2 linked regions of the Myxosarcina sp. GI1 genome follow. The protein of the gene in region 1 interacts with the protein of each later gene in a pairwise test. Links are inferred from orthologs where the notes say so. Each region holds a gene or a part of one and is shown on either strand. Other genes may lie near its edges. The genes, in order: ileS and KV40_RS27235.

Region 1 (3,793 bases):
AGTATAGCAATCTACAAAAGCTTGAAACGCAGATTTATTGTTAGGATGCTTAATTAAATAGGCTCTTAATTCATTTTTTGTCATTTTATCGAAATCTACTTTCATTATAAGAACCTCCAGTTACCATTAGAATAAATTTCTATTTGTATATCATCTCCAGCCAGAATAAAAACATTTCTTGTTCTTTCATCTATTCTAACGATGAAAATTGGTGTGAATGTATTGGTTAAAGATTGACACAAAATTACAGTAATTCCTTGATTGGCTGTTGGTAAAATTGCTTTCCCTCACTGTTTTATTTTTGGTTACAAGTGCTATAAAGATAATTTAGAAATTACCCCTAAAATAAACTAAAATTAAAACTCTCCCTTCAAGGCTGCATCACAACGATCGCAAATTGTCGGATCGTTAGCAAAACTGCCCACGCTTAAAGAATAATTCCAACAGCGATCGCATTTTTCGCCATCGGCTTTAACTACAGCAATAGAAGCAATATTAAAATCACTTTTATACTTTTCTTGGGCGATTGCATCTGCTGAATCTACAAGTTCTACTTGAGAAGCTAAAAAGAAATAGCGTAGTTCGTCTACGTTTGTCTCACTTAAAATATCGGAAGAATTATAAGACGCTAATTTTTGGCGTAACTCTGTATCGGGAATATAAAGTAACACTTTAGCATCCAAAGAAGAACCAATCGCCTTATCTTTTCTGGCTTCTTCCATTACTTTGTTAACTTCATCTCTTAGAGTACGGATCGTATTCCAGAATTTATTTAATTCTGGTTTTTTCCATTCCTCCTCTACTTTTACCCAACCAGATTCAAACACCGACTTATAATCCATTTCGTAAGGTAAAGATTGCCAAATATCTTCAGCCATGTGAGATAATACTGGCGCGATCGCTTTAGCTAAATTTTCTACTGCAATGGCTAGTACCGTCTGACAGCTACGACGACGAAAAGAGTCTACATTACTGATATAAAGCCTATCTTTGGCAATATCGAGATAAAAATTAGACAGATCGACGACGCAAAAGTTTTGTACCGTTTGGAAGAAACGATAAAATTGATAGCTGTCGTAAGCATTAGTAATGTCTGCAAACACTTCGGTAATGCGATGCAGCATATATTTATCTAGTTCGGGCAAGTCTGCATAAGCGACAGCGTTTTGTTTGGGATCGAAGTCATGTAAGTTACCGAGTAAGAAACGCGCCGTATTGCGAATCTTACGATAAATGTCTGCAAGCTGTTTGAGAATATTACCTCCAATACGAACGTCAGAAGAATAATCGACAGAAGATACCCATAAACGCAAAACATCAGCACCATAGGGAGGTTCTTTTTTCTGGTTATTTCCGCCTTCAATGATGATGTTAGGATCGACACCATTACCCAGAGACTTACTCATTTTGCGCCCCTGTTCGTCTACAACATAGCCGTGAGTCAGGACAGTTTTATAAGGTGCGATGTCGTTAACCGCGACGCTGGTAAGCAAACTAGACTGAAACCAACCCCGATGCTGATCCGATCCTTCTAAATACATATCGACGGGATATTTTAAATCTCTTTGTTTGGCTACCGCTGCCCAAGAAGAACCAGAGTCAAACCAGACATCCATCGTATCCGTACCCTTGCGATAGGTGCGTCCGTTATTAAGATATGATTCGGGTAATAACTCCTCTACTGATAATTCCCACCAGGCATCAGAACCTTTTTCGGCAATAATATTTTTAACGTAGGCGATGGTTTCTTCGGTTAATAGTGGTTCGTTAGTTTCCTTATCGTAGAATACGGGAATTGGTACGCCCCAACTGCGCTGACGAGAAATACACCAGTCGGAACGTTCTCTGACCATCGGCGTAATGCGATTTTCTCCTTGAGCGGGAATCCAGGTTACAGTACCGATGGCTTTTAAAGCCTCATCGCGGAAGCCTTCTACTGAAGCAAACCACTGTTCTGTAGCGCGAAATATGGTTGGTTTTTTAGTGCGCCAGTCGTAGGGATATTTGTGGGCGTAGGTTTCGTGTTTGAGTAAAGAACCTGCTTCAGTTAGGGCTTCGATAATGGCATTATTTCCTTCGCTAACCTTTTCGTTACCTTTAGCAATAACGTTTAAACCTGCAAACTTACCTGCCTCTTCGGTAAATTTGCCGCCATCATCTACAGGCGAAATAATAGGTAAACCATATTTTTGCCCCGTGATATAGTCTTCTTGTCCGTGTCCAGGTGCGGTATGAACCAATCCCGTACCAGATTCGGTAGTAATGTAGTCACCACCAATAACTACTGGACTTTCTCTGTCAAACAAAGGATGGCGATAAGTCGTACCTTCTAAAGCTTTACCTTTTAAAGTAGTTTTTACGGTTAAATCTCGTTCTAAGGTTGCTGATAATCTTTCCACCAAATCTTTAGCAACTATTAAATAAGATGCATTTTCCTTTGCTGCCATTGCTTCTACAGTTGGTAAAGGCGGGTTTAATTCCACAACCGCATATTCTAAATCGCCATTGACGGCAACCGCTAAGTTACCAGGAATAGTCCAGGGTGTCGTCGTCCAAATCGCGACGTTTAAATTAGGCAGATATTCTTCTAATGCTTTTGCGCCCTCTCCTAACTCAGTTACGGTAAACGCGGCATAGATACTAGGAGAAGTATGCCCTTCGGGATATTCTAATTCTGCTTCTGCTAATGCCGTACGAGAACTAGGACTCCAATGAACGGGTTTTAAACCGCGATAGATATAGCCTTTTAACGCCATATCTCCAAATACGCCAATCTGCGCGGCTTCGTATTCGGGAGTAAGAGTTAAATAGGGATGCTGCCAGTTGCCCCAAATACCATATCGCTCAAAGCCTTCACACTGTTCTTGCTGTGCTTCTAAGGCAAATTCCTTGGCTTTTTGTCGTAGTTTTAAAGGAGTAAGTTCTTTTCTTTCTTTAGATTTAATTTTCTGTAAAACTTTTAGTTCTATAGGCAGTCCATGACAGTCCCAACCAGGAATATAGTCTGTCTTATGACCCTGTAGCAACTTGTATTTATTGATAATATCTTTAAGAATTTTATTCAGCGCATGACCCATGTGTAGCGAACCATTGGCATAAGGTGGTCCATCATGGAGAATAAAAGCTTCTTTAGGATTATGCTGCGACAATTGCTCGTAAATTCGGTTTTCCGCCCAAAATTGCTGCAATTCTGGTTCGCGTACTTTAGAGTTTGCCCGCATACTAAAATCGGTTTGGGGCAGATTTACGGTATCCTTATAGCTCTTTGCTTCTGTCACAGTCAATCTCGATCTGGCTAGGGGTTTGTTTATTTGTATATTATTACGCGATCGATTAAATATAATAAACAGAATTTGCGCTGTACAATCTCATGACAAAAGTGTATTTGGATACTAGTGTGTATCAGCGTCCTTTTGACGACCAAACCCAGCCTAAAATTTTTCTAGAAACGCAAGCTGTCGCGATTGTTATGCAAATGGTAGAGACCAAAGCGATCGCTCTAGTTGGTTCTTCAGTGTTAGAATACGAGAATAGCCGAAATCCTTATCTCATTAAGCAAGAGGCTATGAATCGATATCTTCAGCTAGCTGAATTTCGGCAGACAGTAAATGAAGTAATTAGACAAAGAGCCGAACAGTTAGAGCATAATGGAATTAAAGCCATTGATGCGTTACACGTTGCTTTTGCTGAGGCTAGCAATTGTGATTATTTAGTTACCTGCGACAAACGGTTAATAAATAGATGTTCTGAGTTAACGCTGAAGGTAATAAATCCAGTTAATTTTGTGGTGGAG
Region 2 (3,128 bases), on another replicon or contig:
GGATAGTAATTGTCGTCCCGTACTGACATCGCTAATTCTAGTGCGATCGCAATTGTTAAGAGCTATCCAATCGCTATTTTGAGGTAAACCAGCTACACTTAAAGCCAGTTGATAGCCTGCTAAACGCTGCTGGTTAGATTTACTGCGATCGCCCACACCTAAATAACCAATGCGAGTATGCCCCAAACTAATAAGATGTTCTACTGCTAGTCTGGCACCCAAACAGTCGTCTATTGACACTGAATTAAATATTTCTGCCTGCTCTTGAGTTTGGCTATTGATTGCAATTATAGGTACATCAATTCTTGCCAGTTGCTTTGTCTGGTGACGATTGATGTGAGAGTCGGCGACTAAAATACCGTCTACCCGACGTTGATGTAAGTTGTCGATCGCGGCAATTTCTTTTTCTAAATCTCGATGTGAAATGCTCAAAATAATACTCAGTCCAGCCTTGCTTGCTTGCTCTTCGATGCCGTTTACCACTTCAGCAAAAAAAGGATCGTCGATAGAGGTTACTACTACTCCTATAGTATGAGTGCGTTGATTTTGTAAACTTCGAGCAACACTATTGGGCGTGTATTTCATCTCCCTTGCTAGTTGCTGAATTTTGGTTCGCATTTTCAGGCTAATAAGAGGATTATCTCGCAAAGCACGAGAAACCGTACTATGAGAAACACCTGCTTTGCGAGCAATATCTTGAATGGTAACTTTTTGCTTGCTCACGAATTTTCTAAATTATCTACTCAGTTTTGACAGTACGAAATCGCGCAAAAACATTTGACCTTAGAGTTACAAATTAAGTTTTTTAGTCTTTAGATAAAACGCTAAAAAACTTAATAAACCTTTTTGCACACGTGTGCAAAAATAATAATACAGCATTTTCGAATAGCAGCTTTAGCTTTTAGTGCGTCGGTACTAAAGTATAAACAAAAATCTTAAAATATTAAAAAAATTTGCGACTAAAATTAGTTAGATCGCAATCTTTTACTTTATACAACATTAGTGCCATAGCTAAATAGTAGAGTTACATCTAGTTTAAAAATATCTATTTTGTAAAGATAGCTGCTAATAAAAATTGCTGAAAGGCAATCGGTTGTGGAGATAGATAAATGTGAATAAAATGATGCTTGCTGCTGGCATATTATGTCTGGTCGGCAGTACTCTTTTTGGCTGTACTAATAGCTCTTCTAATGGCAATACTGCCAATGCTAGTGACGAAGTAGATACAAAATTTCAATCGGTAGGCGTTACTGTAGGAGATTTAAGCAATCCCTTTTTCGTCGTGATGGCAGAAGGAGCCAAACAAGCAGCAAAGGAAATTGGCGGTAATGATGTCAGAGTTACGGTGGTTTCCAGTGGCTATGATTTAAATCAGCAATTTAACCAGCTAGAAAATTTTGTGGCTGCCGATACCGACGTAGTAGTCTTAAACGCTGCCAACAGTAAAGGCATTAGACCAGCAGTCGATAAAGCCAGAGAAGCGGGTAGCGTAGTAGTTGCCGTAGATACGGGGGTAGATGCTGAAGTAGATGCTACGGTAACTACTAATAATTTACAAGCTGGAGAAGTAAGCTGCCAGTACATTGCCGATCGCCTGGAAGGAAAGGGCAATGTGGTAATTGTCAATGGACCTCCAGTGGCTTCGGTAATCGAACGTGTCGATGGTTGTTTGAGTGTTTTGGCTAAATATCCCGAAATTAAAATTCTTTCTAAAGACCAAAATGCCGAAGGAAGCCGTGATGGCGGACTGAGGGTGATGAGCGATATTCTTACTACTTTTCCTGATATCGATGCGGTGTTTGCCATTAACGATCCTAGTGGTGTAGGAGCAGATTTGGCTGCCAATCAAGCTAAAAGGGATGACTTCTTTATCGTTGGGGTTGACGGTGCGCCAGAAGCCATCGACGCGATCGCCTCTGAAGATAGTGTTTATGCTGCTACTGCTACACAAGATCCGAGGGGAATGGCAGAAACGGCAGTTCGAGTAGGAAACAAAGTCTTGAAGGGAGAAAAGCTGGAGTCGCAAGAGATTTTAATTCCCGTCAAGCTAATTACTAAAGAAAATGTCGATACGGCAGAGGGGTGGTGAAATGGTGTGGAGCAGAAGATTAGTTCTTAGGAAAGCAGGGGAGCAGGGAGCAGAGAGCAGGGAGCAGGGAGCAGGGAGCAGGAAGTTTGAAGCAAGGGAGCATCGCTTCGCTATGGAGCAGGGAGCAGGGGGATTATTAATAGTTAACGTTTTATAAGCCAGGGGGATGGATTATTAATTATGGTCACTAAAATTCCTAAAATTTGGTTGTATCTTCCATATAGTTTTCTACCTATTTCGACGTTCAGATAATCGCATTTAACCGCAAATTTGAGCCAAGTTTGAGTTTCTGCTGCTTCTGCTTCACAGTCATTTAATTTAGCAATAAAAGCAGCTTCATAACGTCGCTTTCTCCATGCTTCTGCTAAATTTGCACAAACAGAACGAGACGAACGACGAATTTGGTCGGTTAAAGAATATTTTTCCTCTTTAGGAAACTTTTTTGATAGTTCAAAAATTTGCATAGCGGCATCAAATGCCATTTTGTATACTTCTAAATCTTCGTGACTTTTAATTGGTTCTTTTGTCACTTCCCTTGCTTCCTGCTCCCTTTGCCTATCTAAACCATTAAATCTAAAAATTATATCCTTAAAAGCCTTTGCTCCCTGCCCCCTGCTCCCTGCTCCCCTGCTTCACACTCTCTTTGAATTCACATGACATTAGAAATAATTTTAAGCGTATGACAACAGATATAAAAACAGGCAACGATCGCTCGCCTACTGTAACCCCCGTATTAGAGATGCGAGGGATTACCAAACGGTTTCACGGGTTTACGGCTTTGCAGAACGTAAACCTGACGATTTATCCAGGAGAAGTTCATGCCCTAATGGGTGAGAATGGAGCGGGTAAAAGTACCTTGATGAAGATTTTGGCTGGAGCCTATATTGCTGACGAAGGCGAAATCTATATTAATGGCAAACCAGTACAAATTACCGACCCTGCTTCGGCAAGGCAGGCAGGTATCAATTTAATCTATCAAGAACTAAATGTCGCGCCCAATCTAACCGTTACCGAAAATATGTATATGGGTAGCGAGTTA

Evidence for each region.
Region 2: the proteins of ileS (region 1) and KV40_RS27235 interact in binary tests that used the Escherichia coli proteins (3 or more experiments, as listed by UniProt). The link is inferred for Myxosarcina sp. GI1 from one-to-one orthologs.

Annotation. Positions count from the first base shown.
Region 1 is NZ_JRFE01000026.1:140,215-144,007, forward strand. The notes cover bases 157-3,620. They hold ileS (isoleucine--tRNA ligase), read right to left. Parts: upstream 3,279-3,620; coding sequence 357-3,278; downstream 157-356. Other genes in these bases: KV40_RS37370 (hypothetical protein), read right to left, coding at 157-278; KV40_RS20835 (PIN domain-containing protein), read left to right, coding at 3,371-3,620. In the rest of the region: KV40_RS20825 (hypothetical protein), read right to left, coding at 1-105; more of KV40_RS37370, read right to left, coding at 105-156; more of KV40_RS20835, read left to right, coding at 3,621-3,793. UniProt on the Escherichia coli protein: Catalyzes the attachment of isoleucine to tRNA(Ile). As IleRS can inadvertently accommodate and process structurally similar amino acids such as valine, to avoid such errors it has two additional distinct tRNA(Ile)-dependent editing activities.
Region 2 is NZ_JRFE01000051.1:50,282-53,409, forward strand. The notes cover bases 306-3,104. They hold KV40_RS27235 (ABC transporter substrate-binding protein), read left to right. Parts: upstream 306-1,120; coding sequence 1,121-2,089; downstream 2,090-3,104. Other genes in these bases: KV40_RS27230 (LacI family DNA-binding transcriptional regulator), read right to left, coding at 306-723; KV40_RS27240 (four helix bundle protein), read right to left, coding at 2,233-2,619. In the rest of the region: more of KV40_RS27230, read right to left, coding at 1-305. UniProt on the Escherichia coli protein: Part of the ABC transporter complex RbsABC involved in ribose import. Binds ribose. Also serves as the primary chemoreceptor for chemotaxis.